Regions from separate parts of the Paenibacillus polygoni genome, predicted to be linked through region 1. Evidence: riboswitches for the same ligand, from Rfam matches in the RefSeq annotation. Region 1 holds a riboswitch; each other region holds the start of a gene.
What was found. Region 1 has a riboswitch for cyclic di-AMP ahead of QPK24_RS00505 (C40 family peptidase). Riboswitches for the same ligand answer to the same signal wherever they lie in the genome.

Region 1 (7,432 bases):
AGCAGCGGGCTAACCATCCCCTCAAATGAATCATATCGATATGCGAAAGACGGCAGCCGCATCGAGGTTAGTGTCAGTACGGCGCCAATCAGAGATGATGAGGGGAAGATAACGGGCTATATTAGTATATCAAGAGATATAACGGGCCGTAAGCGAATGGAAGAGCTCTTACGTCGCTCTGAGAAGCTTACAACCGTAGGTCAGCTTGCTGCTGGTGTTGCGCATGAAATTAGAAACCCGCTTACGACATTGAGAGGCTTTATACAACTTCAGCAGCAGACTCAGAAAATGAATCCTCGTCATATTGATTTGATGTTATCTGAACTGGATCGAATTAATTTAATTGTCGGAGAGTTTCTTATTTTAGCTAAGCCGCAGGCTACCAATTTTACTCCTAAGGATATCCGTTTTATTATGGGTGATGTGATCTCTCTTTTAGACAGCCAAGCACATATGCTTGGTATTGAGATCTTCCTGGATGCAGAGGTTCCTACCATTGTTCACTGCGGAGAGAACCAGCTGAAACAAGTATTTATTAACCTTCTAAAAAATGCGATGGAAGCGATGGCGGAAGGTGGAACAATAAAAATCAGAATTAGAGTGAACGCTGGACAGAATGCTGAGATTATAATTCAAGATGAAGGCGAGGGCGTCCCTGAAGAGTTACTGCCTAAGCTGGGCGAACCTTTCTTTACAAGTAAAGAATCGGGAACGGGTCTTGGACTAATGGTAAGTCAGCGTATCATTCAAGCCCACAAAGGAACAATGGAAATTGATAGTATCCAAGGCCAAGGAACTACAGTTACCATTCTGATGCCAGCTTTGAATCACAGTAAGTTTAAATAAATAGTGAATCAATAAAATATATGAAAATAAGGTGTGTGATCCGATTGCGGATAAATAAATTTATAAGTGAAACCGGATATTGCTCTCGCCGGGAAGCGGATAAGCTTGTAGACAGTGGGAGAGTAACGATTAACGGAATAGTTGCAGTCTTAGGAAGCCAAGCGGAAGAGGGCGATGAGGTACTGGTAGACGGCAAACCTTTGAAGGAAAAGAAGAATACAGTCTATATCGCCCTTAACAAGCCGGTTGGAATTACAAGTACTACCGAACAGCATATCGAAGGAAATATCGTCGATTTTGTGGGTCATAAGGAAAGAATATTCCCTATTGGCAGACTAGATAAAGACTCTGAAGGATTAATCCTGCTAACGAATGACGGAGATATAGTAAACAAGATATTACGATCCGAAGGCAGACATGAGAAAGAATACATTGTGACCGTAAATCGGCCGATAACCGAATCGTTCATAAGAGGAATGTCTACTGGTGTGAAAATTCTCGGGGAGAAAACTCTTCCTTGTACGGTTACACGGATCTCAGAACGTACTTTCCGAATCATACTGACAGAAGGAAAGAATCGCCAAATTCGGCGGATGTGCAGTGCTTTTGGCTATGAAGTGCAGCATCTACAAAGAATTCGAATCATGAATATTCAGCTGGGTTCTCTGAAAAAAGGTTCTTGGCGTGATTTAACACCAGACGAAAAGACAGAGCTTGGCCGTATGCTTAACTATCGTCTGCTTTAATTCTATAAATAGAAGAAGCTGTGCTCTGGGCACAGCTTCTTCTATTTTGAGTCTTTAATTATTGTACATTTGTTGTTTTCGTTTCTCCGTTATACTTCCGAATGATGGAGATTTCAACTCTTCTGTTTTTTGCACGTCCTTCTGCCGTAGCATTCGACTCAACGGGATGGTATTCGCCATATCCACTTGGGGTGAATTTAGAAGGGTCTAATTTAGAATTCTGAAGTACGATTTTCAAAAAATTCAGCGCACGGTCACTGCTCAAATCCCAGTTATCTGTGTACTTGTAATTGCTAATAGGCATATTATCTGTATGTCCGGTAACAATGACATCATAAGAGGGGAATTGTTCAAGCATTCGGGAGATATTTTTGGCAAGCACTTTTGCCTCTGGTTTCACATCCGCCGCTCCTGATGCAAATAGAGCATTATCCGCGATAGTAATCATAAGCTGGGATTGATTGAGCTTCGTATCAAGCTGATTAGTTAAGCCGTTTTTATCAATATAATCGTCGAGCTGTTTCTTTAATTTTTCTAAGTCTTCTTGCTCCTTTTTCGCAAGTGCAGCATCTGTCGCCGTATTTGGATTACTGGAAGGACTCTTGTTTTTACCAAGATCCGCACCAGGGCCAGCATCGTAAGAGGAGGAATGTTCTAGAACTCCTGTACCTCCATTAAGAGCACTGCTAAGTGCCTGGGACATCTCTTCAAACTTCTTAGCATCTACGGAACTCATGGAGAACAAGGTGATGAATAAGGCGAGTAAGAGTGTCATGAGATCTGAATAAGGCAAGAGCCAGCTTTCGTCTGCATGTTCTTCGTGTTCTTCGTGACGCTTATTACTCTTTTTCACCTGTTCCTCCCTCCTTATTAGCAAGTTCAGCGCGTTCACGCGGGGTCAGAAATACAGATAATTTTTGATTAATGGCAATGGTAGAAACACCGGATTGAATGGAAAGGAGACCTTCCACCATCATCAGTTTGACCTCTGCTTCCTGTTTAGACATACGCTTCAGTTTGTTAGCAATGGGATGCCACAGCACATAACCTGAGAAAATACCGAGCAAGGTAGCGATAAAAGCGGCTGCGATGGCATGAGACAACTTTTCCATATCGCTCAGATCAGCCAGAGCTGCTATTAAACCAACTACTGCTCCGAGCACACCGAGAGTTGGAGCATACATACCTGCTTGTGAGAAAATAAGAGCACCTACTTTATGGCGATCTTCGGTTGCATGAATATCTTCCATAAGTACGTCGCGTACAAATTCCTGATCATTACCATCAATAATCATTCGCATACCGCCGCGAAGGAAATCATCATCGATTTCTTCTACTTTCGATTCCAAGGCAAGCAGACCTTCACGTCTAGTAATGGAAGCCCATTCGGCAAACATACTAATGAGCGTAATTTTCTCGATAAGTTTTGGTTTTGTGAAGACAATCTTGAACAGCTTCGGTATTTTTTTGACTTCAGACATGGGAAATGCCATGAATATCGTGGCAATGGTACCGCCAAAAATGATAAGGTAAGCCGCAGGGTTATTTACCAAGTTGATAATTGGCGCTCCCTTCAGGATCATACCAAATACAAGTGCAACGATTCCTAAGATTAATCCGATAATAGTTGAAATTTCCATGATACACCTCGTCCGTGAGATTTAATCTGAATCCTTTCATTGAGACATCCGGCTCATTTATTTTATTTATCGACATGTGATTCGTTTTTATGAAGGTTTATTTTCGGTATAATAGAACTACGATATGGAAATGGAGTGAACATTCAAATGGGTGTAAAACATGGACGCGAGTATAATGATATTTTGCAAGATTTAATACAGGCTCTTGGAAAAATACCGGATCGGTATATCTTTTTCGAGATGGAGGAAGAAGACTGGGCGAGACTCGGAGAAAAAGATCGTTTGGAAGTAGATGAAGCACTTGCAGAGGATCTGTTCTACGCGTTGGGATCTGAGAAAATGATTAGCGTTGGCAGCGGGGTTGTTATTCATGATCAGGAACTCCATCGCTTAAATATTCTTATCGGGGATGATGAACTCGACTTTGTATCCCTCATCTAAAGGAATAGGTTACAACTGGATTTAACGTTCCTTCCGTGATAAGATGGAACACGAATAAAGCCGTTCGGGAAGCGAACGGCTTCCTATTTTCCAGTGATAGGCTTGTGCAGCAGGGCATACTATTTAAGTCACAAGCTAGAGTATCTACAAAGGCACCGGGCATGCTGATTTGGATACGTTTTTTGATTAGGGGAGGTTAGATTGAACGATGGTCTTTACGCAAGAGGAAGTAGAAGCTCATCTCGATAAACTCGAAGGTTGGGAGTACGAGGAAGGTCGGTGGATTGTTCGCAAATTTACATTCACCAACTTTATGAAAGGCATAGCTTTTGTGGATGAAGTAGGTTTAATCTCCGAAGCGTTTAATCATCACCCTTTCATTACGATTGACCATAAAGTAGTCACATTAAGACTTACTTCCTGGGACGTTGGTGGCATCACTGCTATTGATATTAAAGAGGCTCAGCAATATAACGAGGCATACAACAGAATGATGCAAGTGTAATGAAAACACGCCTTATCGTCTCCTAGAAGGGAGAGGATAAGGCGTGTTTTGTTGATTCACTTTTTCTCGGATAGCCAAAGAGCAAGGTTCGCAATTTCTTCGTCGGAAAGTTGTCCTTCAAAAGCAGGCATTTTGCCTCCGCCTTTACCCTTACTAATCGTCTTATAAAGCTGCTCAGCATTTAATTCAGCGCCAACCTTTTGCAAGGAAGGACCAACGCCTCCTTCAAGCTGATTTCCATGACAAGAGATACAGCTTCCTTTAGCTTTTTCCTCAGCACTTGCAGCATCCAGAGTTACCTCGGGCATAGTGGGTCCGGCTTCTTCTGCCATCTCTTGTTCTCTTCCTGGTACCGTAAACATTAACACGAGGGCAAAAGCGCAAGCGAAGAAAAACAAACCGCTCATGATCCATTTCTTCATTTGTAGTGTCCTCCTACTATGTACATTCCTTATTTCATTATAATGTAACCGGCTTCAGGTTCATAGTATTTTATGGTAAATATTTAAACAAAAGCGAGAATAAGTAAACTCAGCTAGATATGACATGTTTTTTGTAAATCATGCAGTGAAATAATTGAGTACCTTCAGGAGTCAGCCGCTCATATGTGTCATCAATAACAAACCCAGCTTTTTCGTACGCCCGAATGGCTCTCGTATTCCAGGTGAGCACTTCCAAGTCAATGACATGGCTTGGATTCCTTTTTTGAGCTTCATGTACAACAGAAGACACAAAGGCCTGACCGTACCCATTGCCACACAAAGAGGGACGCATACCAAAGCCAAGCCGAGTGACTCCTTCTATAGGAAACAGCTGAGCAAAACCACATAGTGCAGGCAACTCTTGTTCTCGTACTACAGATACATATTGCTGTGCTCTTAGCACGGGATCTCCAAACTCAATCTCTAAAGCTTTCATCTGATCCCAAGGCAGCCAGCCGTATATATTATAGGGAGGCTCGTACTCCCAGGTACTAATCTCCGCAGCTTGCTCTTCGGTCATGGGCATGACTCGGAAAACAGGGGATGTTTGTGTCATAGGATCGCTCCTTTAATCTAAAATTTATCTTTCCTACCACTCTACAGGTTAAGAGAGAGGCGAGGCAAGCAATATGGAATAGAGGATAAATAAAAAAACTCGAACCTGATTACTTTTTGTAAAAAAAGTAGTCAAGGCCGAGTTATTAGGGTAATGATTAGAAATATTAGTCTAGAGTAGCTGTTTCGAACTGTTCAGTACTCATAATTCGCTTTGCACCTACATAACGCTTTGCATAGTAGCTTTCGTCAAGCTTACTGATCGTCACGCCTTTAGAGGAAGAAGCATGTGCAAACTTACCATCCCCAACAAAAATACCTACATGGGATACCCCTTTACCGCTGGTATTAAAGAATACAAGATCACCCGTTCTAATATCAGAACGAGACACTTCTGTACCCATATTGAACTGTGAACCCGATTGTCTTGGTAGTTCAATTCCCAGCTTCTCGAATACGTACATCGTGAAACCAGAACAATCAAAACCACTAAGAGTAGTTCCGCCGTATTTATAGTCTGTTCCCTGAACGCTTTCAATAACCTTGTCCATTTTGGAGTCAGCAAATGCACTCCCTGTTCCAATGGATAATGCGATTGCTAGGCTTAGCGCTGCAGCAGTTAATGTCTTTTTCAAAAAATAAACTCCTTCCAATGCCTGCGAGGTTAGCTTAAGGATTCGGTAGAAGGTTCCCCTATGACCACTCTGTTGCGAGATCAATTCACCCGTAATATGGTTCCCCCGCTTCCCAGGTACCAGGAATTTGGCGTATCTGATGATATGTACCTGTGAAGACGTATGTACTATGTATTTCCGATTCATAAAAACAATGAAATGATTATGTAATAAAAGCTTGGTCAATTTAGTTACAATAGATTACAAAGTTGTCACAACATGTTCTGGGCTTATTGTAACAGAATATGTGTAAATTTGGCAATCGTTTTCAGGGAAAAAATACAAAATAAGCCTGACTCATACGATAATGAGCCAGGCTTATCTTTTGGTAAGAAGTAGTTCGTGCTAACTTTAGGAGTGATTAGAGCTGGTTTTTGAATTCCACAGACTAAAATGAGAACTGATTTTCCACACATTCATAATGGACCGAATGAGATGATAGGATTGCTGTAGAATCAGAGCTAGAAGTCCCGTCCAAATTAAGGAGACAGCTGTGAATGAACCAAATATGGCTAGCGTAATGAAGCCGAGCAAAAGGGAGACCAAAGTGACAGGAACGGCATAACGGATACAGATCCATATCGATACAGAGCCGCTGCGTTTTCCAATGAGGCCAATCTGGCAGTAAAGCAGCAGCTGCTTTACTATATAGCCGTAGATCATCCACAAGAGAAGGTAAGGAATGATTTTAGTAAGTACAGGCAGATTATAAATAGCTGTAATAAGATTCGGAAGAATAACTGGAACAATCCAGTAAGCAGGGATGAGTAATAGGATGATCTCTATAAAATAGAGAAGAGATGTTTTTCTCCAATGTTTCTTAATGCCTTGAAAGAAAGCCAGACCTTTTGCTGAATTCCCTTGTTCATGCAGACTGTGAAGTAAACCTGCTCGAATAAGCGGGGTCATCAGCATTCGAATGAGGAACATAAGGATTAGCAGCCAGGCGTACTGATGAACTAACGGGCTTACCGATAAACTAAGCTGACCCTCCATCCAAAACAGCACCTTACTAAGCTCGTGAGGCGGAGGATCGGGATAGCGCATCAACAGCGGCACCACAGCAGAAGAAACAATCTTATAAAGAAACATTCCCCAGACCAGCTGGTATATAAAAAGAAACAATACAACAAAATAATGCTCTCTCATAGATTTGAATCCTTCTGATATATATACTTTCATCGACTCCACCTCACCATGACAGACTTCCAAGCAGGGTTTCAATCAGTTTCGTAATACTGATGTTAAACCGAGTCTGTATTTCTTCTTCTACTTCAGCTCTCATATAATTATTAATATGTTTGTTTTCAATGGCGATCGAGTAGGAAGGGTCTACCATGACCCATTCTATAGGTTCTTTATACGTTAGATTGTAGATAACATTCGCATCTTTGCCGTCCCACTCTTTGCGAATCATATGACCGTCTTTAAAGGCAAACACTACTGGGATTCCGGTGTAGTCTCCAGCTCTCTTACTCAATTTTACAGTTGAGATGTAGTTTGGTTCCGTTTCTGTGCTTTGATCCTTCACCTGGACCGAGTC
Region 2 (7,432 bases), 2.0 Mb from region 1:
AAAACGATATTTAAACGCAACATTATTTCTATAATGATATGAATGATGAACAATAAAAAGCCAGGTGTTTTTAAAACCTGAACTGCACCCCAGTTGTTAGGCACAATCTTACAACTGGAGGTGCAGTTTTATTTATGCAATGAGTGGAAAAGGATAAATAAAAAAGATGAATCTTTTGTAACCTTAGTTTGGAGTAAGGTAAAAAGAGGTAACTATTAAAGTAGATACAATTGGTAGGTGAAGGAGGCGGCCACATGTCAGGGCCTGTAACAGACAGTAAAGTCTGGAAGAGCATCTTTCAGAACGCACCCATTCCGATGGCCATGGTTGTTGGTGATAAGGGAATCATATGTAAAGTGAATAAAGCGTTTGAGAAATGGACTGAACGGTGTTCAGATGAACTGCTCTCTAAATCTTTTATACATATATTAGGTTTACAAGACGTGGGATATATTAATTTTAATCAGATCGCTTATGAACTGGAGACAGGCAGCGAAGATGCAGTTCATTACAAAGTTCTACTAAACAAGGAGCGTATGAAGTCACAAGAAGTACAGCTTCACTTCTCGCTATTGGAGGATTCAGAACAGGAAGACCATTGTTTTATTGTTCAGGCAGTTACTCCAATTAAAGACTTAGCAGCGGAAAGAGAATGGGAAGAATCAAAATCCTTGTTTAAATATAATCCATTAGGAGTAGCTTCTATGGATCTGAGCGGCCATTTACTACGGGTGAATGAAGGGCAATGTAAGATAACAGGTCATACGGAAGAAGAGCTTCTTACAGGCAGGTACACTCCTCTGATTCATCCGGATTCTATAGAGAAGACCAATTATCACTTTTCTATGGCTTCCAAAGGGATCCCGCAATCGTACCATATACGTATGCTTCATAAAGAAGGTCATTCCATTGAGGCAAATGTAATCAATGTTCCTACGATTTTAAACGGTAAGGTGGTAGGTGTTTACGGGATTACTAGCGACATAACAGAAAGCAGACGGCATCTTCAGGAAATCGAGAATCTCAGCAACCAACTTGAACTTATTTTTAATGCAGTAGATGAATGTATATTTGGCGTAGATCATGAGGGGCATCTGACTTATTTGAATAAAAAAGGAGCCGAACTGCTCGGCATATATCAAGAGGAAGCGATCGGTCTTAAACTGACGAATCAATTTTTGCAATTCAATGAAAACCATTATCCATACGCACCAGAAAAGATGCCAATATATCAAAGCATTCTGTCCGGGGAGAGTCACTGCGTGAAAGAAGAGGTCTTTGGACGCAAAGACGGAAGTACGTTTATTGCCGAGTATCAAGTTACTCCTTTAATCGATCGGGGTGAACGTAAAGGTGCAGTCGTTGTGATTAGAGATATTACCTCAATTAAAGAGATTATGAAGGCAAAAGAAGAAGCGATTCATGCAGACCGGGCCAAATCAGAATTTCTTGCGATGATGAGTCACGAACTGCGGACGCCGATGAACGGGATCGTGGGGATGACTTCATTATTAATGGATACAGATCTCGATGAGGAGCAAAAGTCATATACAGAGATTATTGCGAACAGCAGCAACACACTCATGCAAATGTTTGGAGAACTGCTTGATTTTAGTAAGATCGAAGCCGGAAAAATAGAAGTGGTTCACGAGCCATTCTCCTTAATTGAAGCACTTCATGAGGTGCATGATTTATTTATCGCTTCAGCAGAAGAAAAAGGGATTCGACTTATACAAAATTATGACGAGAATATCCCAGAAACCTTTTTAGGTGATGAAACGAAGATCAAGCAAATCTTAATTAACTTAATTAGTAATGGGATTAAATTTACGAATGATGGAGAAGTGGTTATACAAATTGAACAGATGAACACGCATCTGGCGAATCGAAAACTCCTCGTATTTCAAATTCAAGATACCGGTATTGGAATTCCACTTCATAAACAGAATGAATTGTTTCAATCATTCTCGCAGTTAGATACTTCCATTAATCGAAAATACGGTGGAACCGGTCTTGGACTAGCCATTTCAAAACGGTTGGTTGAAGTTATGGGAGGCACAATCAGCGTCAGTAGTGATGAAGGGAAGGGAGCTACCTTTCAATTTTTACTGGAGCTGGATGCTTTATGAACAAATTAAAAAGGACAGTCTTGATCTTGTTCTCGGGTAGAGAAAAGATGGGACTGTCCATTTCTTTTTTTATTATTCGTTCCAACCGCCTATAATACTAGAGAGCAACATACACTCCTCATCCTCTAACTCAGCGATGCATCGGATGTTCTCCTGATCTTCTGGATCAGTACAGTAAATTTCACGACGTCCATCTTCATGGTGAACGATAATGAAATTAGAACCTGATTTGGTTTCCAGTTGATACTTCATACCTACACCGGGCAAAGTGGATTTGAGAAGTTCCATGGGAATAATCCCCTTTCTAAGCTATAATTCAATTTTCTGTGATTCACACTCAAAGCCGTATTGTACTATCAGGTGCCTTCGAATGCAAGACGAAAAGAAGGAATAGGTACATAATTGTAGACTTTCCTAGACCGTGTTTCAGGTTTTTAATGAAAATTATGTTAACACTGCTTTTTAGGAAGGAATTTTGATGATTATAATGAAATAGAACTGTGTATACATAAATTAACAACATAGAGATTTTTTTCTTCCGAAACACCCTTTATAAGTTTTCACCTCCCTAATAACCATCTTCTAAGACCAACCTCCATGGTGTTACCTCTACTCTACAGGCGTTTAACCTTCTAATGTCCAGTCACAGGCATCTTCAATTTGTTATTTGCTTATTTCTACTCACTTAAGCAGCTGTTATACAATTCTACATCTTGAGGAGGCTTTTTTATGAACAAAAAAGAAGTGGTAGCTATGTTACTGGCCGGAGGTCAGGGTAAACGATTGAAAGGGCTGACGAAGACTTTAGCTAAGCCTGCTGTTTATTTTGGGGGTACTTACCGCATTATTGATTTTCCGCTGAGTAATTGTGCGAATTCGGGAATTGATACGGTAGGCGTATTAACACAGTTTGAGCCTTTGGTGCTCCATTCGTATGTGGGGATCGGCAGTGATTGGGATTTAAATCGCCGAAATGGAGGCGTGTTTGTTCTTCCACCTCATGAGAGAGAGGGGAGTAATAACTGGTACAGAGGTACGGCAGATGCAATTTATCGGAATTTAAATTTTGTTGATCAATTTGAACCAGAGCATGTACTGATCTTATCAGGTGACCATATCTATAAGATGAATTATGATGCCATGCTTCAATATCACAAAAACCAAAATTCGGATTGCACGATTTCGGTCATTGATGTTCCTTTACATGAAGCAAGCCGGTTTGGCATTTTGAATACAAAAAACAATTATGAGATTTATGAGTTTGAAGAGAAGCCTGTACATCCGAAAAGTACGCTGGCATCCATGGGAGTATACATGTTCAGATGGTCTGTCCTGAGACAACATCTTCTTGAGAGTGAACAAGATCCGGATTCTACCTATGACTTCGGTCATGATATTATTCCACTTCTTCTCAAGAATGAGAAGAAGCTGTATGCTTATCCATTCAGCGGTTACTGGAAAGATGTAGGGACGGTTAAGAGCTTATGGGAAGCGAATATGGATCTGTTAAGCGACGATCCTCCCTTGAATTTAAATGATCCGCAGTGGCGTATCTATTCACGTAATCCGAATGAACCGGCGGGCTATATTGGTACAAAAGGAAAGGTTTGTAACAGTATCGTGAATGAAGGCTGCATTGTTGAAGGGGAAGTCAGCAAATCGGTATTATTTTATGGGGTCGAGATCGGGGAAGGAAGTGTAGTTACGGATTCAGTGATTATGCCTAAAGTGAAAATAGGAAAGAATGTTAGACTTCACCGGGCGATTGTAAGCGAAGGAACGATGATTGAAGATTACTCTGTTGTTGGGGGTAATGGAGACCAGGAAGATGAAATTTTACTAATTGATCAGACATATCGACAACATACGTATGGACTTAGCTAAATATGAGTGAGGACGGTGACCTAGTATGCAACATCTCATGGGTGTAGTGAACCTGGATCAAGAGCTCGAGTTAATGAATGAATTAACATATTTTCGTTGTGGTGCTGCCGTTCCTTTTGCGGGTAGGTATCGTTTGATCGATTTTGTTTTGTCCAATTTAATGCATTCTAACATTCATCATACCGCGCTGTTTGTACGTAGGAAGTATCGGTCGCTGCTGGATCATTTGGGGCAGGGGGCTCCATGGGACCTAGATCGCAAACACGGGGGTCTTTTTATACTTCCGCCAGACTGGAATGATCCTACGGACCGTTCCAAAGGCGATCTGCAGCATTTTCATAATAATCGTGATTATTTTCTTCGAGCCAAAGGTACCCATATTATTCATACCGGCAGTCAGCATATTTACTCCATGGACTACCGGGAAATGTATCAGTTTCATATCTCTCAGAAAGCCGATGTCACTCTTCTTTATAAAAAAGTAGATGAGATCCTTCCTGAACATGAGTCCTGTGTACGGGTCGATGTGGACGGTGTAAAAGTTACGGGAATTCATCAAGAAGGTGATCATCCTAATATATATCTCGGTGCTTTTATTATGGAAAAACAATTGTTTCTGAAATTAGTAGATCATTGTATTGCGCATGGTCAAGATTACTTCTTCCGTGATGGAATCCAAGATAATTTGCATAACTTAAACATTGCTGGTTTTGCTTTTGATGGATACCATACCGTTATTAACTCGGTAGAAAGTTATTATCGCAATAGTATGGATCTACTTAATCAAGAACAATATCAACGTTTGTTCAAACAATATGAAATTCATACCAAAATCAAATATGAACCACCGACTAGGTTTCTCGAGAATGCGGAAGTAAGCAACTCTTTGATTGCAAATGGTTGTATCATTGGAGGGCAGGTCGAGAACAGTATTATTTTTAGAGGAGTCAAAGTTCACAAAGGGGCTCAAATTCGTAATTCGATCATCATGCAGAAATGTGTAATTGAGGAGAATACAGTGCTGGAGAATGTAATCCTTGATAAAGATGTACATTTAACGGCAGATTGCACACTGATCGGTGATGCCAAGCAGCCTTATGTCATTGCCAAAAGCAGCCAAATTTAAATCAGGAAAAAAGGTCAGAGACTTACTTCTCTGACCTTTTTTCCTATGTTGAAATTCTGAAGTTTCATAATCGTGGTGGCAGTTTATATGTATACTATAAGTCGGCCTTTTTCGCTGCTGATGAACTAAGTACACGCTTAGCACCATAATATTTTGAACTCCAATAACCCTTGTTAATGGGTGTAATGGCGATACCTTTAGATGAGGTAGCGGAGACAAAATTGTTATCGCTTAGGTATATTCCAACATGCGAAATGCCTTTACCGCTTGTATTAAAGAATACAAGATCGCCTTTGGTTAGAGCGGATTTCTTCACTGAAGTGCCTTTTTTGTATTGTTGTTTCGAACTATGAGGTAAAGTTACACCTAATTTTTTGTATACATAACGAGTAAACCCAGAGCAATCAAACCCTGTGAGTGTAGTACCGCCGTATTTATAAGGAACACCAACTGTGTTATTTACTGTGGTAGAAAGTACAGAAGCGGAAGCGTGCCCGAGTCCTGCGGTGAATAGTAATGATAGTCCTAATGCTGCTGATGCGAGTTTCTTTTTCAAAATGTAATACTCCTTCCAATGCCTGCGAGGTTAGCTAAGGATTCGGTTGAAGGTACCCTATGATCACTCTGTTTCGAGATCAATTCACCCATGGTAGGCGGGTCCCCCGCTTCTTAGGTGCGTAAGAATTCGGCGGTTATCGTGATTGCACCTTGTATATTCATGTTAATGATAACAATTAGTTACAACAATGATTACGAAAATGTTACTTTCTCTACAACGAATTTTAACATTGGGCGAATGAATTATCAACCTGATTTTACTAATTTCGTTATCTTTTTCTCGAATTTATTTCACCTTTGTGAACATGAGTGTTGTTTATCCCTTATTAACAGAAATATTATAGATATATGAATACCGACTAATTTACGAAACAAGACGAGAAAAGAGGCCCAGCTGCTTAAAATAATGCAGCTGGGCCTTTCGATTTTTTTATTCATCGTGCTCAGTAAAGACAATTTCATAGACATTAGATACCACTTCAAAGGAGTGTATACGGTCATTAAAGTTATAAGTGCAAAGGGCCTGGATCGTGTCGGAAAACACATATTCGTCCCGTTCCCGCGCAGGTCTAAAGAGTGGAAACACTTGCATATGAAGTGTGTAGATCAATTTGATTAATTCCCCAGGCTGAATATCTGTAATTTGCACGGTCTGCTGCTCCATCTCAAGCACGGTTAACTCGCGTTTATGATCAGACCACTGAATAGAGCCATTTAGAATCGTAGACACACCCGGAGCAGGTAAGGGCAGAAACAAATCTGCTTTTGTATTTCCTGAATTCCGAATAGTTATCTCAAATAGAATATCGTCACCTGGCTCCACATATTTCGGTGATGTGAGAACATGAAGCAGTATGCGCGGGGCATAGAAAAAAACAGGTGTAAGAGCTAGCGTTGTCAGTCGAACCGACCTTCCATCATTGATTCGAAATGTGTAAGTCAGCCGTGAACGGTTAACCCATTCTTCAGCAGGAACAATGGAGTTAGGGATCACAGAAACTTTCGATTCAAAAGTGATATATATGCTGGAGTGTGGAATTAAAGTGCCTAAAGGAAGTCCCGTCGCTAAAGAAACCTTCGGTCGTAGAATACCGTTTACTTTTACTGTATCCGGAACCAGGTTGAGCTCTGGGGCTTGAAGTAAGTCATAGACTGCGTCTACGGGAATCTCTCCTTCATTTTGGATAAGTACTTCATATGTGACTGTATCCTCATAGGTTACTTGAACAGGCGTTATCTTTACGGAAATTGTTAATACCGGTAACAAATACGTGATAGACACCGGGTTTGAACGAATTGTAATTTCTTCTCCCTGATTGATATAAAGTAACGTTGCAACACTCGTAAGAGGAGTCGAAGTTGTCCTTTTCCCTATTCTCACCTGATACGATATTTGGGTCGTTGAGTTTGCAACAACAATAGGGATTGTAATACCTGCGAATGGATCAAGATCAGGGGCGAGGAGACCATCAATCACCACACTGCCGGGAAGAAAAGTCATCTCACCCGACAATAATGTGCTAGCTACGGCATTTCTGATATCTTCTCTTCCTGTATTCGTGATTTGTATAAAAAAAGTAATGATATCTCCCTCAAAAGTCTGATTCGTATTCGCATAATAGTAAATGGATAATTGAGAGGGAGATACGAATAAGGTGACAGGATTAGAGATGAGCTCTTTTGTAATGAGACGACCATCCATCGCTTGGAACGTATAGTTTGCTGTGGCCACGTT
Region 3 (7,432 bases), 1.5 Mb from region 1:
TGGTAAGGGGACACTTAGTCGTTGGATGATTGATCAATTTGATGCGATTGCCATCATGGCTTATCGAGACAGCGGTCAGCAAATGTACGATCTCTCCAAGGAAGAACTTGCGGAAGCAGATGAGCTGGACAAGAAGGTATGGATCGGTGCCGAGCTTGGTCATACCGAGGAAGGCGAACATCTAACTTTTTACCGGAAAGCAGTTCCGAATATGGAATCAGAGATGGAAACAGCGGCTGAACTTGGCACAAAACATCAGTCCTTTGCAGGACTTGCGGTACATCATTATGAAGTGTGGTATAAGAAAATGAAGGATGATGTATCTCTTGTTCGTAAAGAAAATAAATAGGAAAACCTAAATCTTGTTGCGGAAATAAAAGATAGTAGAAAAAAGAGAAGAGTATGCTTACTTTAGATAAGCAGACTGTTCTCTTTTTTTGTTGACAGGCTGTCTTAAATCATTATAAATAAGATGATAGGTTTCACTTCAAATATATTACATAAGGGAGCAAAAGTATTACGATGAGTAAACTCGAAGTCTTACAAAATCCGAAACAACGTAAGCTGCTTTTTAGCGCTGGGCTGAGCTGGATGTTTGATGCCATGGAAGTAGGTATGATGTCCTTTATCGTAGCTGCTTTGGCGAAGGAATGGCTCCTTAGTCCAGGCGAAGTAGGGCTTATCTCAAGTTCCACTTCGATTGGGATGGTCGTTGGAGCTGCCCTCGCAGGGACACTGGCTGATAAGTATGGGAGAAAAGCCGTTTTAATGTGGACGCTGCTTATTTTCTCGGTAGCAAGCGGATTTTCAGCTTTAGCTACTGGGTATGTGTTCCTTTGCCTCATTCGCTTTGTTGCCGGGATTGGTCTTGGAGGAGAGCTTCCGGTTGCCTCTACGCTGGTATCAGAATCGGTATCCGCTAAGGAAAGAGGACGAGCCGTTGTTCTGCTTGAAAGTTTTTGGGCTGCAGGCTGGATTATTTCGGCTCTCATTTCTTTTTTCATCATTCCTGAGTATGGATGGCGTGTAGCTTTTCTAATCGGTGCACTACCGGCATTTTACGCGCTGTACTTACGCAAAGCCATTCAGGACCCACCTGAATTCAAGAAGAAAAAGGAACTGAAAAAGGTTAGCTTTGGAGAGAAATTTAAATCGGTTTGGTCTGCAGAACATCGGAAGACCACGCTGATGTTATGGATCTTATGGTTTACGGTTGTATTTTCTTACTATGGCATGTTTTTATGGTTGCCGAGTGTCATGACGTCCAAAGGGTATGAACTCGTTAAAAGTTTTCAGTATGTACTTATTATGACACTCGCACAGTTGCCAGGTTATTTTACTGCGGCTTACTTTATTGAGAAATTCGGGAGAAAATTTGTACTCGTCGTATATTTAGTGATGACAGGATTTAGTGCGCTTTGGTTTGGAAATGCCGGCTCCGAATTATCCTTAATTATTGCAGGAATGTCACTTTCTTTCTTTAACCTGGGCGCATGGGGAGGCATGTATGCATATACACCGGAACTATATCCGCTGAGAACACGTTCTACTGGCGTGGGGTTATCTGCGTCTGTTGGCCGAATCGGAGGCGTGATTGCGCCGCTTCTTGTAGGTCTTTTGGTCCAAAAAGGGGTTTCTTTTAGCACAATATTCACCTTATTCTTTATTACGGTATTAGTTGGTGCAGCAGCGGTACTCGTGCTAGGAAAGGAAACAAAAGGCATCGAACTTGCAGATTAGGTCTATTGACAGATGTAACAAAATTGTAACTTATGTTATAGTACACGTTAGGTGTTACTTTTAGCGCCGCCAAATTCAGTGATGAGATTTTATGATGCAAGGCATCTGATCACGAATGAAACGGAGGATATGTAAGACTAATGAAAAAAATACCCACACTTATCTTAACATGTGCCTGTGCTCTTTCTATACTGGGTGCATCAACAACGGCTAGTGCTGCGACACTACAGAAGGGTAGTAGAAGTTCCAAAGTAGTTGAGGTCCAAGAAAGACTGAATAAAATAAATTATTTCTGGGCTGGTATCAGTGGTTACTATGGTGACAAAACGGTTGCAGCTGTGAAGAAATTCCAGAGGGTGAACAACTTAGCTATCGATGGAAAGGTTGGTCCCAAGACAGAAGCCAAACTGAAAGCCAAAGCGCCGATTAATAATAAAGTGTTAAAACATCTGGCAGGTATTATTCAAGATGAAGCCGGAGGAGAATCATTTACTGGACAAGTTGCAGTAGGTGCTGTCATTCTTAATCGTGTTCAGAACTCGGCATTTCCGAATGCTATTACGAACGTGATTTTTCAAAAAGGACAATTTGCACCTGCGGCGGACGGCAAACTAAGTGTGCCGACAGCGGGTGCCTATGAGGCAGCTCGCAGAGCTTTGACAGGATATGATCCTTCTAAAGGTGCTCTATACTTCTATAATCCGAAGTACACTTCCTCTTCTTGGATGAGTTCTAGGCCCGTTACACAAAGACTTGGTAATCATGTTTTCACAAAATAAATCTTTTACAAAATAAATATTGAATTTGTAAGAATGATGGTACTTAAATAACACTTCGCCGGGAGAAAGCAGGAAAATTCCCTTTCTCCCGGCTTTTTTTTCAGGATCGGCAAAGCCAGATCCCGCAATTACACTTACATCATGAATCTGGAGGTTGTCATAGGATATATGAACAAATTAAATCATAACAAAAAATGGAAAACATTCGCAGCAGGGTTACTTTTAAGCGGATCGATCGCAATAGGTACAGTAGGAGCCGCTTCCCCGGCCAGTGCAATGCTTCTTCAAAAAGGAACTCAGCACGCTGAAGTGGTAGACCTGCAAGAGAGACTCAGAACGCTAGGCTACTTATCTGCTGGAGTAACCGGATACTATGGATCACAGACAGAGAAGGCTGTTCAAAGCTTCCAGAAGCGGAGTGGTCTTGCTGTCGATGGAAAGGCAGGTAAGCGAACGATAGCTGCTTTGAAGGCTAAGGCGCCTGCCTCAGGAGCTACACTGAATGCTTTGGCTAAAGCTGTAAATGGGGAAGCAAGGGGAGAATCATTAATAGGACAGGTGGCAGTAGCTGCTGTAATCCTGAACCGGGTGCAGTCTAATCAGTTCCCGAGTTCCATAAAAGATGTTATCCTTCATCCTAGACAGTTTACTGCGGTGGATGACGGTCAGTATAACCTTACTCCGAATTCCTCTGCCTATATAGCAGCAAAGCGTGCGCTGAATGGGGAAGATCCAACAGGGGGAGCGCTCTATTATTACAATCCGAAGATTGCCACATCGGCTTGGAGTAAAGCACGACCTATTATAAAAACAATAGGAAATCATGTATTCACAAAATAGGGATTCAGTTTAGAGATGAAATAATGAATTCTTCTAAAAGAGTGTCACTAATAAAGACCTCTAATGAAGAGTTCTCATAAAGATGCCTGATAAAGATCTCTCATAAAGAAAAGGTACGGCTCCTCAAAAGTAATTGAGGGACCGTACCTTTTTTTGACTGTATATAGCGCATATCATGAGAGGTAGTGATCGCAAATGATTAGATAACAATAAACCCTGGTTCTGAGCCCTCAGGCGGCACTGTAGGACATTACTACACCCCAAAGGAACAATATACTCCCATATCTCCACACCTTCAAATCAATGTGCTGGAAGCGAAAGCAGGGTACAACCCGAAGTCACCGTAAGAAACTTCTAAGACAAAGAAGACATTCAACTCCAACACGCGGAGTGAATGTCTTCTTATCATTCTAATCTTATATTAAAGTACACTTCTTGCTCCTACATATTTAGGACCCCAGTAAGTGTTACTCAGGCTGTCGATTTTAATACCACTGGAAGTAGTGGCAGAAATGAAACTATTGTTTCCAACGTAGATGCCGACATGAGAGACAGTACCTGTTGTATTAAAGAAAACAAGATCGCCTTGTTTCAGATTACTCTTTGATACAGAAGTTCCGGTGTTATACATGGAAGCAGCTGTACGCGGAAGGGATACGTTGTGTTTCTCGAAAACATATTTCACGAAACCAGAGCAGTCAAATCCGCTTGGAGTAGAACCTCCATATACATAAGGTGTACCTATATATTTGGTAGCTTCTTGAACAATGCTCGTTCCTTTTACATGATCATTCCCTACAAGAATCGGGCTGTATGTTTTACCTGTAGTACTTACCATAACAAGAGAATAGCTTTTTTTCCAAACAACGTCACTACCCATAGCTTCGGATACAAAACGAAGTGGAACGTATGTACGGCTGTCGCGAATAAATACTTGAGTATCAAGACTTACACTTTTTCCATTAACTGTTGCTGTTGTGGAACCTGTTTTGATTTTAATTGTAGTTCCATTTTTTTTAATAGTAACCGTTGTAGTAGATCCTGATTTAGAGGAACTTACGGTATAATTCATTTCTTCTGCAAGTTTACGCAATGGAACTTGCGTTCTAGCATTATTATCTAAAAAAGGAGATGCATCTTCGAAATTAACAAGACTATCATTAAGCTGTACATTGACACTATTTGAACTTGAAGAAGATGCATCCACTTGTGAATTCCCAAATACTAAGCCTGCTCCAAGCAGAGTAGTTAATAACATACATTTACCAAATTTCTTCATTCTTATTTATTCCTCCATTAGCCTCCGAGGTTAGTTGACGGGTTTGAGTAGAAGGTACTCTAGGATCTTCATCATCCATTCACCCCAAGTATGTAAATCGTCCCCCGTACCAATTAGTAGATTCGGCTTTATTAATATTAATCAACTGTAACTAATATATAATAAAAAAAGCATCAAATGTTACAATGTTGTAACCATTGATTCATATTTTGCACACTAAAACTTGGCAGAATATTTAGTTATATACTTATGGAGATAGGTTAAGTTCCTTTAAAGGGGGTAGTTTATCACTATTCGAAAGAATTGAAATAATAATTTTGGTTACAATATTGTAACCAAAATTATTAATTTTCTTATTTTTGTTACAAAATATTTATCTATTATTTCATATAATACCCTTTATTTTCTAGTTCGTTGGTAAGATTATAACAAAAAAACAACCCGTATTTTTAGAAATCACGGGTTGTTGGGCTGATCATTACAAAGCTGTTATCATTTTATGTCGTTTTAGTACGGCCTGTTATTAGTAAAAGGAGGAAAGAAATAACAATAATAGAGACGGTCCATACCCATGCCATGGTTGTATTCCCACTGTCTACAGCGATATATATAGCAGTGGGTACAGTCTGCGTTTTTCCTGGGATATTGCCTGCAATCATGAGTGTAGCCCCAAATTCCCCCAGCGACCGAGCGAATCCAAGTATATAGGCGGTCATAAGAGAAGGCCATACAAGAGGAAGTGTAATATAGCGAAAGACTTGCCATTCATTTGCACCGATGGAACGGCCGGCTGCTTCAAGCTCTCTATCAACAGACGAAAATCCCACTTTCATCGTTTGATAGACAAGGGGGAAAGATACAACAATTGAAGCAATAACGGCTGCCCACCATGTGAATAGCAGAGGAGCATCAAATATGCGCTCTATTATTGTACCCACAAAGCTGTTTCTGCCAAAAAGAACAAGTAACAAAAATCCAACAACGGTAGGAGGCAGTACAATGGGCAGCATGAACGCAGTTTCAAGAATTAGCTTTCCGCGGAATGTTTTTCTAGACATCCATTTTGCGAGTAAGCTTCCTACAATGATCGTTACCATGCTTGATAGCAATGCGATCATTAGTGACAATCGGACGGGTGCCCAGAATAAATTCCAATCAATCATAGGCATTTCTATCTAAAGACCTTTAAACCCATATTTCTGAAATAGGGTCTTGGCCTCATCGGATGTAAGGAATTCATAGAATATTTTGGCCTCCTTGATGTGTTTACTTGCTTGAATAATACCCACTGGATAATGGATGGGTGCATAAAGCTCTGAATCAACCGTATGTACAATATTGACTTTAGATAGAACAGCATCTGTTTTATATACGAAACCTGCGTCAGCGTTACCTGTCTCAACATACTGTACTACTTGACGCACATCTTTAGCCTGTATAATCTTCGGAAGCAGTTTATCGTATAAGCCCAGTTTTTCTAATGCTTCTTTAGCATAACTCCCAGCAGGAACACTCTCTGGAATACCGATGGCTACAACTTTTACTTCCGAATTCGTTAGATCCGCTTCAGATGTTATATCAAACTCTCTGTTATTGGCGGACACTAGCACAAGTTCGTTTGTTAACAACGTTTCAGAGTAACCTTCCAGGATCTGATGGTTTTGAATCAGAGTCTGCATATTCTTTTCCGCAGCGGATAGAAAGAGATCGGCGGGAGCACCTTGTTCTATTTGCTGCTGCAGTGCGCCGGAACTTCCAAAATTAAAAGTAAGCTGGATTTCCGGATAATTCGCCTCAAAGATCGGCCGTAACTCTTCCAGCGCATCCGTTAAGCTTGCTGCAGCTGAAATGGTGAGCTCAGTGACCTCAGCCTGTGTAGAGGATAACTCTGAAGTAGATTGCTGCGATTGTTGCTTTGTAGATGTAGAAGTAGAGCCCGGTGTACTACCTGTGCTACCGCATGCGGTTAGAAGCATCATGAAGAGGAAACATAAACAAACATAACTAACCTTAGTCATTTTGATCATCATATCATCCTAACATTATCATTGATTATATTTAAATATAATTAATTATATTATGAATAGATGAGATGACAATACGAAATCGATTTCAAAGCTAGGGTTGAATTTATTCCGCTTATTAAAGAACGTTATAAACTGGTCTTCCTGGATCAACCCGAGAATACGGCACTCATTCAAACCGTGCTTGATATCTTTCGTTCAGATGTATTTCGTCATGAGCTTCATATGATTTCTGGGTATGATCTTTCGCAGACAGGGAAGATTATGCTGAGAATGTAAATGGGCTATATGCTCAGAACGTAAATATGCTATATATAGAAGCTTTAAAAAAAGTCGGGCTCTATTAACCGGTTTTTTTGTCTGTCAAAAAGAATCCATCAATTCTATACACGCTGTTTTAACAAAGATCAAATTCAGTTGGCCAGATTAGATATCCTCTAGTTTTCGTCCCATTATGAATGTCTTTAAAATAGGAAAGTAAACTGGGACGTGACAGTCCATCTAGTATGAAGACCATGTATTCGGCATATGTTTTCTGTGTGATATCATAAACCCAATCCAGCTGCTTAAGAAGCGGAGATATAGAACATATGGGAAGAAGCAGGTGGGTGTTTTGAAGCGGATTTAGCTTCTCTTTTAAATAGGATGTAATGTAGACAAAAGCTTCTCTGTCACGTGCAAGTAACATAATAATAGAATTAGGTTCTCTCTCGCGATAGCGGATATAACCTGCTAGTTCTTCACCGATTAGAATGGAAGATGCACGTACT
Region 4 (7,432 bases), 1.0 Mb from region 1:
CAGATCTTATTTCTAAGAAAGAACATCAGGTCGCAAGACTCGGTATCGGCCGTAAGTTTCAAGCGCCTTCTGTATTTGGCGGGCTGACTGTACATGAGAATTTAGAGATCGCACAGAATCCTAACAAAAATGTGTTTTCCGCACTGCGTAAACGGCGAGGGGATGGTCTGACGAATGAAATGAAAGAAGTGGTAGAACAGATTGGCCTTGGTCATCGTTTGAATCTTATGGCCGGTTCTTTGTCCCATGGAGAAAAGCAGTGGCTTGAGATTGGAATGCTTTTACTTCAAAACCCTGAGGTGCTATTGCTTGATGAACCTGTTGCAGGAATGACAGATGAAGAGACAAACAAGACGGGTGTGCTGTTAACTGAGATTGCGAAAGAGCGATCGGTAGTTGTGGTAGAGCATGATATGGAATTTGTTAGACAGTATGCGCAGAAGGTCACTGTGATGCATGAAGGAACACTGCTTACCGAAGGGACGATGCAGGAGGTTCAGCGGAATCCAGTAGTTGCTGAAGTGTATTTAGGTAAAAGGAGGAAGGAAGATGCTGCTGCTGAAGGGGGTTGAGTCGGGGTACGGGGAGAGTATGGTGCTTCGTCAGGTACATCTTGATATAAAACCTGGTCAGGTTGTTTGTTTAATGGGCCGAAATGGAGTAGGTAAATCAACACTGTTGCGAACACTAATGGGTATATTAAAGGTTCGCAGTGGTAGTATTCATTGGGATGGAAAAGAAGTGACAAAGTGGGATTCGGCCAAACGTGCTCGGGTTGGAATTGGCTATGTCCCTCAGGGAAGAGATGTCTTTCCGCAGATGAGTGTCAGAGAAAATCTGCTGCTTGGACTTGAAACGGCTCCTAAGGGAGCGAAGGAAATTCCGGCAGATGTACTGGGAATGTTCCCTGTGCTGAAGACGATGATGGATAGACAGGGCGGCGATCTGAGCGGGGGTCAACAGCAGCAACTTGCCTTCGCGAGAGCGCTTGCTGCAAAGCCGCGATTATTATTGCTTGATGAACCGACAGAAGGGATTCAGCCATCCATTGTAGATGATATTCGCGATGTTATTATTCAGATCAAGAATCAGGGGGATACAGCCATCTTACTTGTGGAACAAAGCGAAGAATTCGTTCGCAGTGTGGCAGATTATATCTATGTAATGGATAAAGGCGCTATTGCCATGCAGGGGGAACCGGAAGAACTTGGACTTGCGAGCTTCGAACATTATCTGACGGTTTAACGGAGGGTTGCCTAAGTAAGTGCTGGCTCCGTGTTTCTTTAAGCAGCTCTCCTATGTTCGGATGAACAAAGGGGAGCTGCTTCTTTAGGCTTCGTCTAGAAAATGAGAATACTGAGGGTACACTCTTCTTATGCAATCAGGACAAATATCATGTGTGAACTCGGCGTGTGTATTTCTTTCTACAAAGCTCTCAACAGGATTCCATTCATCCTCTTCGTCTCGAATTCGTTTACATACAGCGCATATGGGAAGCATGCCCCGAAGGGTTTTGATCTGGGAAGAAGCGTGGTTAAGGTGGGTTTCCAGTGTTTTAAAGGGGGTGATGTCATAATATGAAATGGCGAGACCGACAAAATCGGGCTGAAGAGAAGTTTTGTAGGGGGAAGCTTCTAACTGAAACCATGTGTAGCCTTGATCTGTAAGCGTGCTTATTTCGCAGGCATAACTAGGTGTATGTCGTTCCAATACGTTCTTCAGATGAAGAATAATGAGTTGTATGTTGTGTATGCAGGTTCCTGGAATTTCATTAAGGATCCTGTAATAATTCATCTTTAAATAGCTCTCTGCAGGATGGGGAAGCAGCTCAGAAATTTTGGTGAGCCATGTTTGATTGTATGAAGAAATGAGTCCTTCTTCATTAATTATTACGGTCGCAGAACGAAATTGATTGTAGGAATCTTCGAGTGTAAGCGGGTTTGCTTCAGACAATGGCCGTCTCTCCCTATTAAATATTTCGTTCTTGAAAAAACAATAAAGAAGGAGTTTCTTCTTTGTATTTCTATAAAAGTATAGCTATATTATATACGTTTTTACGTCATCTAACAATGATAAATAACTTACATACGTCTTTCTTTTCCGACAATGTCGTCGATTAATGATGAAAAACACGCCGGGATGGATAATCGGCGTGTTTTAGGGAAGGGGGGCTACTTAATACGAGGAGAGTCTTGATGGGGCTCTGAATGCCTTAGTTCCTTCTTCGGGAAAAGGGAAGTTAGGAAGAAATGGTTGTACGGTGAAACGAGAAGGGAGAAATACAGAGGAGTCAGACAAATCTAATTTGTTCCATTCTTGATCTAAATGTTCTCCTAATGTTTTGTGTAATTGTTCAAGTTCATTTGGTTTAATAAAAAGGAGTTGTCTTGCGTGAAGGAAGCACACATTCTTGGCAGCGTGAAGATAGCTGGATACGGCATTTATGAGGGGGACGCCGATTTCGTAATTAATCCAAGCATGTACGATAGGTAAAGAGATGACAGCCCCGTATTGTTCGGCGGCTTTTTCGAGTGGAGAAAAGTCCATCCATGGATGTAATGCTTTGGATAACTTGATAAGTCGTTTTCCCGTTGTTCTTGATGAATTCGGTTGTTCTGCAGCAGGGGAGTGCTGACCATGTAGGGTCTTATCGATAAGAGCAATTCTTTGGTAGTCTTGATTGGCAGCAGCGGTGTATGTTCCTTTGATGGCCATACCTTCGATTCGGATGAGATTAGGGTAAAGTTCATGGCGCATGAATGTCTCGAAATCCTGCGAAGTATGGATCATTCCTGTCTCGATCTTTGATTTAAGTCCAAAGGAGTGTGAAAATCCTCCTACCTGAAGTGAGGAATCAAGCAATTTTACGTAATCGAGCAGCTTATTTCCTCGGTTCATTCCGTTCGCCTCCCTGTGGATTGTGGTGATGATGGAATTTGATAAAAAGAAGAGATCGATAAGTGTGTTATATGTGTGTTATGTTTTTAAGTTTTCCGCTGTATTTGATACCTATTTTGACATATAAAAACCATAAAAGTCAATATAAATCTCTTCTTTTATTATTATATGTTATGTAAATTAACGTAAATTTGACGTAAAGGGAATGTTTAGTTCCTTGTTTTATGTTTTTGTGATGTAAAAAAAATTTTTATGTTTTTGTCTTTACATGATATAGGTTTATGTGTATAATATATTTTGTTGGCACGAAAATGTTGCTGAACAAGATGCGCGGTCGTGGTGGAATGGCAGACACGCTATCTTGAGGGGGTAGTGGGTGTATACCCGTGGAGGTTCGAGTCCTCTCGACCGCATCAGACAGAAGAGACCTTGAAGTTATAACTTCAAGGTCTCTTTTTTTGTTCTTATATCCCTTGGTGTGATAAGAGCTTTGCGATATCCGCTTCAATTTTGTCCGGGGTTGTCTGTGGACTGTATCTTTTTACAATGTGGCCTTCTTGATCTATAAGAAATTTAGTGAAGTTCCATTTGATCGCTTTCGATCCTAGAATGCCAGGTGCCTTAGTCGTTAAATATTTGAAAAGGGGATGAGCATCTTCTCCGTTTACATTTACTTTCTCAAACATAGGGAAACTGACACCGTAATTCATCTGGCAAAATTCAGCGATATCATCACTTGTCCCTGGTTCTTGATTTGCGAATTGATTACTTGGAAAACCGAGTATTTCGAAAGACTGTTGATTGAATTTATCATAAAGTTCTTGCAGCCCTTTGAACTGCGGTGATAATCCGCATTTGCTGGCGGTATTCACGATAAGCATCACTTTACCTTTATAAGCTGACATATGAAGTTCTTGACCTTTTATGGTATTAACATGGTAATCATAAATGGACATTGATTAACCCACCGCCTCATCTTTTTCTTCTTATTATAAGAGAATAGACAAGCCGTTTACAATATTTTCTACAATTAAATTTTAAACAATTAATAAAGGGAGTTAACCAATGTGAGTCAACCATATACCTTGTCTTTTTAAGATTTAAACAAAATGCATGTAATCCTTAGCTACATAGAGATTAGAGGAAATGGAAGCCTTATTGTTTTGTTTTTTAATAGAATTTAGATGAATATGACGTAATATTGACGGAATTGAGCTCTAGAATACCTTTACACCGTTCTGCTTCGGGTGTATGATTCATATCGTAAATCTTGAGCACAAAGAAAGACGAGTTACATTTTATAAAACAATAGAAATTCTCATTACTATGCTTGCTGAATTTTCGTCTTGATGTATTCAAACGAAAAACGGGGGAACCAATGATAGCAGGGCTGCTTGGATCGGTGTAAGAGCTGGTTCTAGGAACTTTGTTGGGGTGAATCTTTATTCGTCGAATGACAGTTTCATTCGGGTGTGTAAGGAAGGGCGACTCTCATCGTCCGAATCCGACAGCTAACCTCGTAAGCTAATAACTTGAGAGAGGAATGATGAATCTTGTGATCGTTTATCGACCGCAGGGGCGCTAACCCTCTGTGGTTTTTTATTGTTTTCTACGCTGAATTTTTAGATTCATCTATTAATTTTTAGGTGGGTCTTTGATAAAAACGGGGGAACCAAACGGGAATGAACATTCGGAAGATTGTTTATTCCAAGGGGTGAATTTCCGGGTCGTCAGGCCGGGAATAGGGCAACTCTCTCTTGTCCGAATCCGGCAGCTAACCTCGTAAGCGTATATAGGGAGAGGCAGCAGAACCGTGAGCACCTAAGAGGAGAATTGGGAATTTTCGTGATTCCTTATTTTCCTATTTGGGTGGGAGAGCGCCGGCATGCCTTCATGATGTAAATGGTGTTCTTTTTTTTGTTGTCTTTTCAATCATAGGGAGGCTTACACAATGAATAATGAAATCATTCTGGTTACTGCACCTAATGAAGCAGCTCGAAATTTTATAAGATTACTTATGTACAAAAAATTGTCCTTTGCGGTTCTCACGAATAGCGAACAGGAAGAAAAAAAGGTTAGAAAGCTTGGAGTGCAGCATATTATCCGTATGGATACTGCGTTTGCTCATAAATGGGCACTGCCCGATGCAACCGTAGGACGGATATTTTTGTTTGAGAACAGCATGAATTTAACCTGTCGCTTTCTGCAAATATGCAGACCATGGACACAAAAACCAATAACGATTATTACTCAACAGAATCATCCGCGCGGTGTATACCGGGGGATGGGAGCGAATCATATCGTTTTCACTATCAAGGGTGAAGTCGGATTCTTGTTGAACGAAGAACGAGCTGCTGTTAATTAGAATGTTTTTCGTCCTGAAATGATAAATAAAGAATTTGTTTTACATCTATTGATGTAGCAGGGCAGGTATCCTTGCTATGATTGCGGAACAAATCTTGCATTGCTATAATGGTCAGATAAGATATACGTAGTGTGAGACTCATGATCATCATGGGTCTTTTTTATATGGAAGATCATTGTAACTTGAAAGGTTGAGACAAGAGATGGGAATGTGGTCTGACGTAAAGTGGCTTTTTTTTGATGTAGGGGACACGCTTGTCGATGAATGGATACCGGTGGACCATATTATGAATCAGTTTGTTGAGCGTGCTGCAGATCGAGGTTATTCCATTACGATTCAGGATGTGAGGGAGAAGTTTATTGAAAGCTACTCTAATTTTATTGACTCTCCCATGCAGTATGCGATCTCTCAGTTGATTGAGAAGGAAGAGGACCGGGCTTATATTCGGCCTAGGCTGAAATATCGTAAAGAACTGGAGACTCCCTACCCAGAAGCTAAAAAAATTCTTGCTCAGCTTGGAGAACATTACCGGATTGGCATTATTGCGAACCAAAGTCCAGGTACGGCTGAACGGCTTCATCAATATGGTTTTAGTTCTTATGTTGATGTTATTGCTTGTTCTGCAGAGCAAGGACTAGCTAAACCGGACGTTAGACTGTATGAATATGCTTTGGAAAAGGCAGGATGTGCTCCTTCGGAAGCAATAATGATTGGGGATCGGATTGATAACGATATTGTTCCTGCTAAATTACTCGGGATGAAAACCATCCGTATTTTACAAGGGTATGGAAGATATCAACCCTCTAAAGGCGCAGATGATCTGCCGGATTGTACAATATCCGGTTTAGATGAATTAATAGGACTGCTCCTATAACACTGAATTGGGAAAAAGGAACAGAAAAATAATATGCCTGGCAGAATGGACCCCGAATAGTAGACAGTGTAAAAAGGCGAATCCTATCTCGGGGTTTCACCTATCGAAAATTTCCATTTACAAGGTTTTCATCTTATTACCGTTTATTCATAAATATTGTCTTTTGCTAATTTACGAAGTTTATTAATGTTTTTGATATGTACGGTACCATCAATTCTTTCAATAATTTGTTGATTACACAATTTCTGAATTACTCGGTTTAAATGTCTGTAACTTGTACCAATAGTATCCGCTATTTCGATTAAGCTTGAATTCTTCATTTCCTCCCGAAATAAATTACCCATGCTATCCGTAGAAATAGATAATAAATAGCTGGCAAACCTCACTTCTACAGGATAAAGAACAAGGAATGTAGTGAAATTGGTCTTTGTCCTAAACTTCTGTGCAATAGACTTGAGTAATCGTAGCAGAAAGCTTGGATTATCTCCGATTATTTCTTTCAAATTTTTGTACGAAATACGTAAAGCGATACATTCTGTGCTGGCCTCCACTGAATTCATTGCTGCTTCCTCATTCGCAAATTCGATATCCCCCAGCATTGCAGGATTTTTTTGGAATCGTATGATTAATCTTTTGTCTTCGGAAGTTAATGTGTATACTTTTACTTTCCCCTCGACTAGAAAAAACATCTCCTTTAGAGGTTCGCCTTCGGAGATCATGTTTTCTCCTTTTTCAAAACTGCATAATCGTATCTTGTTGAGATCTTCTATCGAAAAGAATTCATGCAGGTTCATTTTCTCCAGATATGAATAAATTAATGGTTGATTATCAGTTATACGCATCTTTCTTCTTCCTCTAATTTTATTTTGTGTTGTTTATTATTCTGCCCTGAACTTCAAAGTTAAAAACTGCGAGAAAATAATAGAATAGAATTTGTTAGGTGTAGGACATATGTCCTTGAGTTCAATAGGGAAAGTAATTAGTATACATACGGCGGGAAGAAAGGCAGGTTTTTTTCTTAGACTTCTCCCATGAAATTTAACAGAAAGAGGGATAGTTTTGTTTGGGGTTTTACTTGGTATCGTTGCAATTGTTCTATTATTAGGTGTTTCTTACTTGCTTTCTAACGACAAAAGAAACATCAACTTTAGAGCGATTATTATTATGCTGGGGATTCAATTTATTCTGACTTGGCTACTTCTCAAAACAACGACGGGTCTGAAGGTAGTCGATACCATTTCAACTGGTTTCAATAAATTGTTAGAGTATGGAATGGAAGGTGTTGACTTCGTTGT

Region 2: linked by a shared signal. The riboswitch ahead of QPK24_RS10165 (C40 family peptidase) and the one ahead of QPK24_RS00505 (C40 family peptidase) in region 1 are both predicted to bind cyclic di-AMP.
Region 3: linked by a shared signal. The riboswitch ahead of QPK24_RS17095 (C40 family peptidase) and the one ahead of QPK24_RS00505 (C40 family peptidase) in region 1 are both predicted to bind cyclic di-AMP.
Region 4: linked by a shared signal. The riboswitch ahead of QPK24_RS05470 (hypothetical protein) and the one ahead of QPK24_RS00505 (C40 family peptidase) in region 1 are both predicted to bind cyclic di-AMP.

The regions. Positions count from the first base shown of each region.
Region 1 is NZ_CP127162.1:105,001-112,432, forward strand. It holds gene QPK24_RS00465 (ATP-binding protein) at 1-846, shown strand, start outside; gene rluF (23S rRNA pseudouridine(2604) synthase RluF) at 891-1,592, shown strand; gene QPK24_RS00475 (flagellar motor protein MotB) at 1,651-2,445, opposite strand; gene motA (flagellar motor stator protein MotA) at 2,432-3,232, opposite strand; gene QPK24_RS00485 (hypothetical protein) at 3,380-3,673, shown strand; gene QPK24_RS00490 (4a-hydroxytetrahydrobiopterin dehydratase) at 3,882-4,178, shown strand; gene QPK24_RS00495 (c-type cytochrome) at 4,235-4,600, opposite strand; gene QPK24_RS00500 (GNAT family N-acetyltransferase) at 4,710-5,216, opposite strand; gene QPK24_RS00505 (C40 family peptidase) at 5,383-5,850, opposite strand; cyclic di-AMP (ydaO/yuaA leader) riboswitch at 5,854-5,993, opposite strand; gene QPK24_RS00510 (hypothetical protein) at 6,241-7,071, opposite strand; gene QPK24_RS00515 (M1 family metallopeptidase) at 7,082-7,432, opposite strand, start outside.
Region 2 is NZ_CP127162.1:2,112,308-2,119,739, forward strand. It holds gene QPK24_RS10140 (DUF1836 domain-containing protein) at 1-34, shown strand, start outside; gene QPK24_RS10145 (PAS domain-containing protein) at 255-2,129, shown strand; gene QPK24_RS10150 (cation:proton antiporter regulatory subunit) at 2,202-2,417, opposite strand; gene QPK24_RS10155 (glucose-1-phosphate adenylyltransferase) at 2,859-4,013, shown strand; gene glgD (glucose-1-phosphate adenylyltransferase subunit GlgD) at 4,039-5,139, shown strand; gene QPK24_RS10165 (C40 family peptidase) at 5,234-5,695, opposite strand; cyclic di-AMP (ydaO/yuaA leader) riboswitch at 5,700-5,840, opposite strand; gene QPK24_RS10170 (DUF11 domain-containing protein) at 6,128-7,432, opposite strand, start outside.
Region 3 is NZ_CP127162.1:3,559,368-3,566,799, reverse strand. It holds gene QPK24_RS17115 (hypothetical protein) at 1-349, shown strand, start outside; gene QPK24_RS17110 (MFS transporter) at 523-1,740, shown strand; gene QPK24_RS17105 (cell wall hydrolase) at 1,881-2,519, shown strand; gene QPK24_RS17100 (cell wall hydrolase) at 2,688-3,359, shown strand; gene QPK24_RS17095 (C40 family peptidase) at 3,781-4,638, opposite strand; cyclic di-AMP (ydaO/yuaA leader) riboswitch at 4,643-4,776, opposite strand; gene modB (molybdate ABC transporter permease subunit) at 5,136-5,801, opposite strand; gene modA (molybdate ABC transporter substrate-binding protein) at 5,814-6,665, opposite strand; gene QPK24_RS17080 (GNAT family N-acetyltransferase) at 7,060-7,432, opposite strand, start outside.
Region 4 is NZ_CP127162.1:1,140,393-1,147,824, forward strand. It holds gene urtD (urea ABC transporter ATP-binding protein UrtD) at 1-572, shown strand, start outside; gene urtE (urea ABC transporter ATP-binding subunit UrtE) at 550-1,245, shown strand; gene QPK24_RS05450 (hypothetical protein) at 1,330-1,953, opposite strand; gene QPK24_RS05455 (urease accessory protein UreF) at 2,176-2,898, opposite strand; tRNA gene QPK24_RS05460 (tRNA-Leu) at 3,229-3,311, shown strand; gene QPK24_RS05465 (glutathione peroxidase) at 3,363-3,854, opposite strand; cyclic di-AMP (ydaO/yuaA leader) riboswitch at 4,220-4,440, shown strand; cyclic di-AMP (ydaO/yuaA leader) riboswitch at 4,501-4,703, shown strand; gene QPK24_RS05470 (hypothetical protein) at 4,850-5,263, shown strand; gene QPK24_RS05475 (HAD family hydrolase) at 5,466-6,137, shown strand; gene QPK24_RS05480 (Crp/Fnr family transcriptional regulator) at 6,281-6,979, opposite strand; gene QPK24_RS05485 (NupC/NupG family nucleoside CNT transporter) at 7,197-7,432, shown strand, end outside.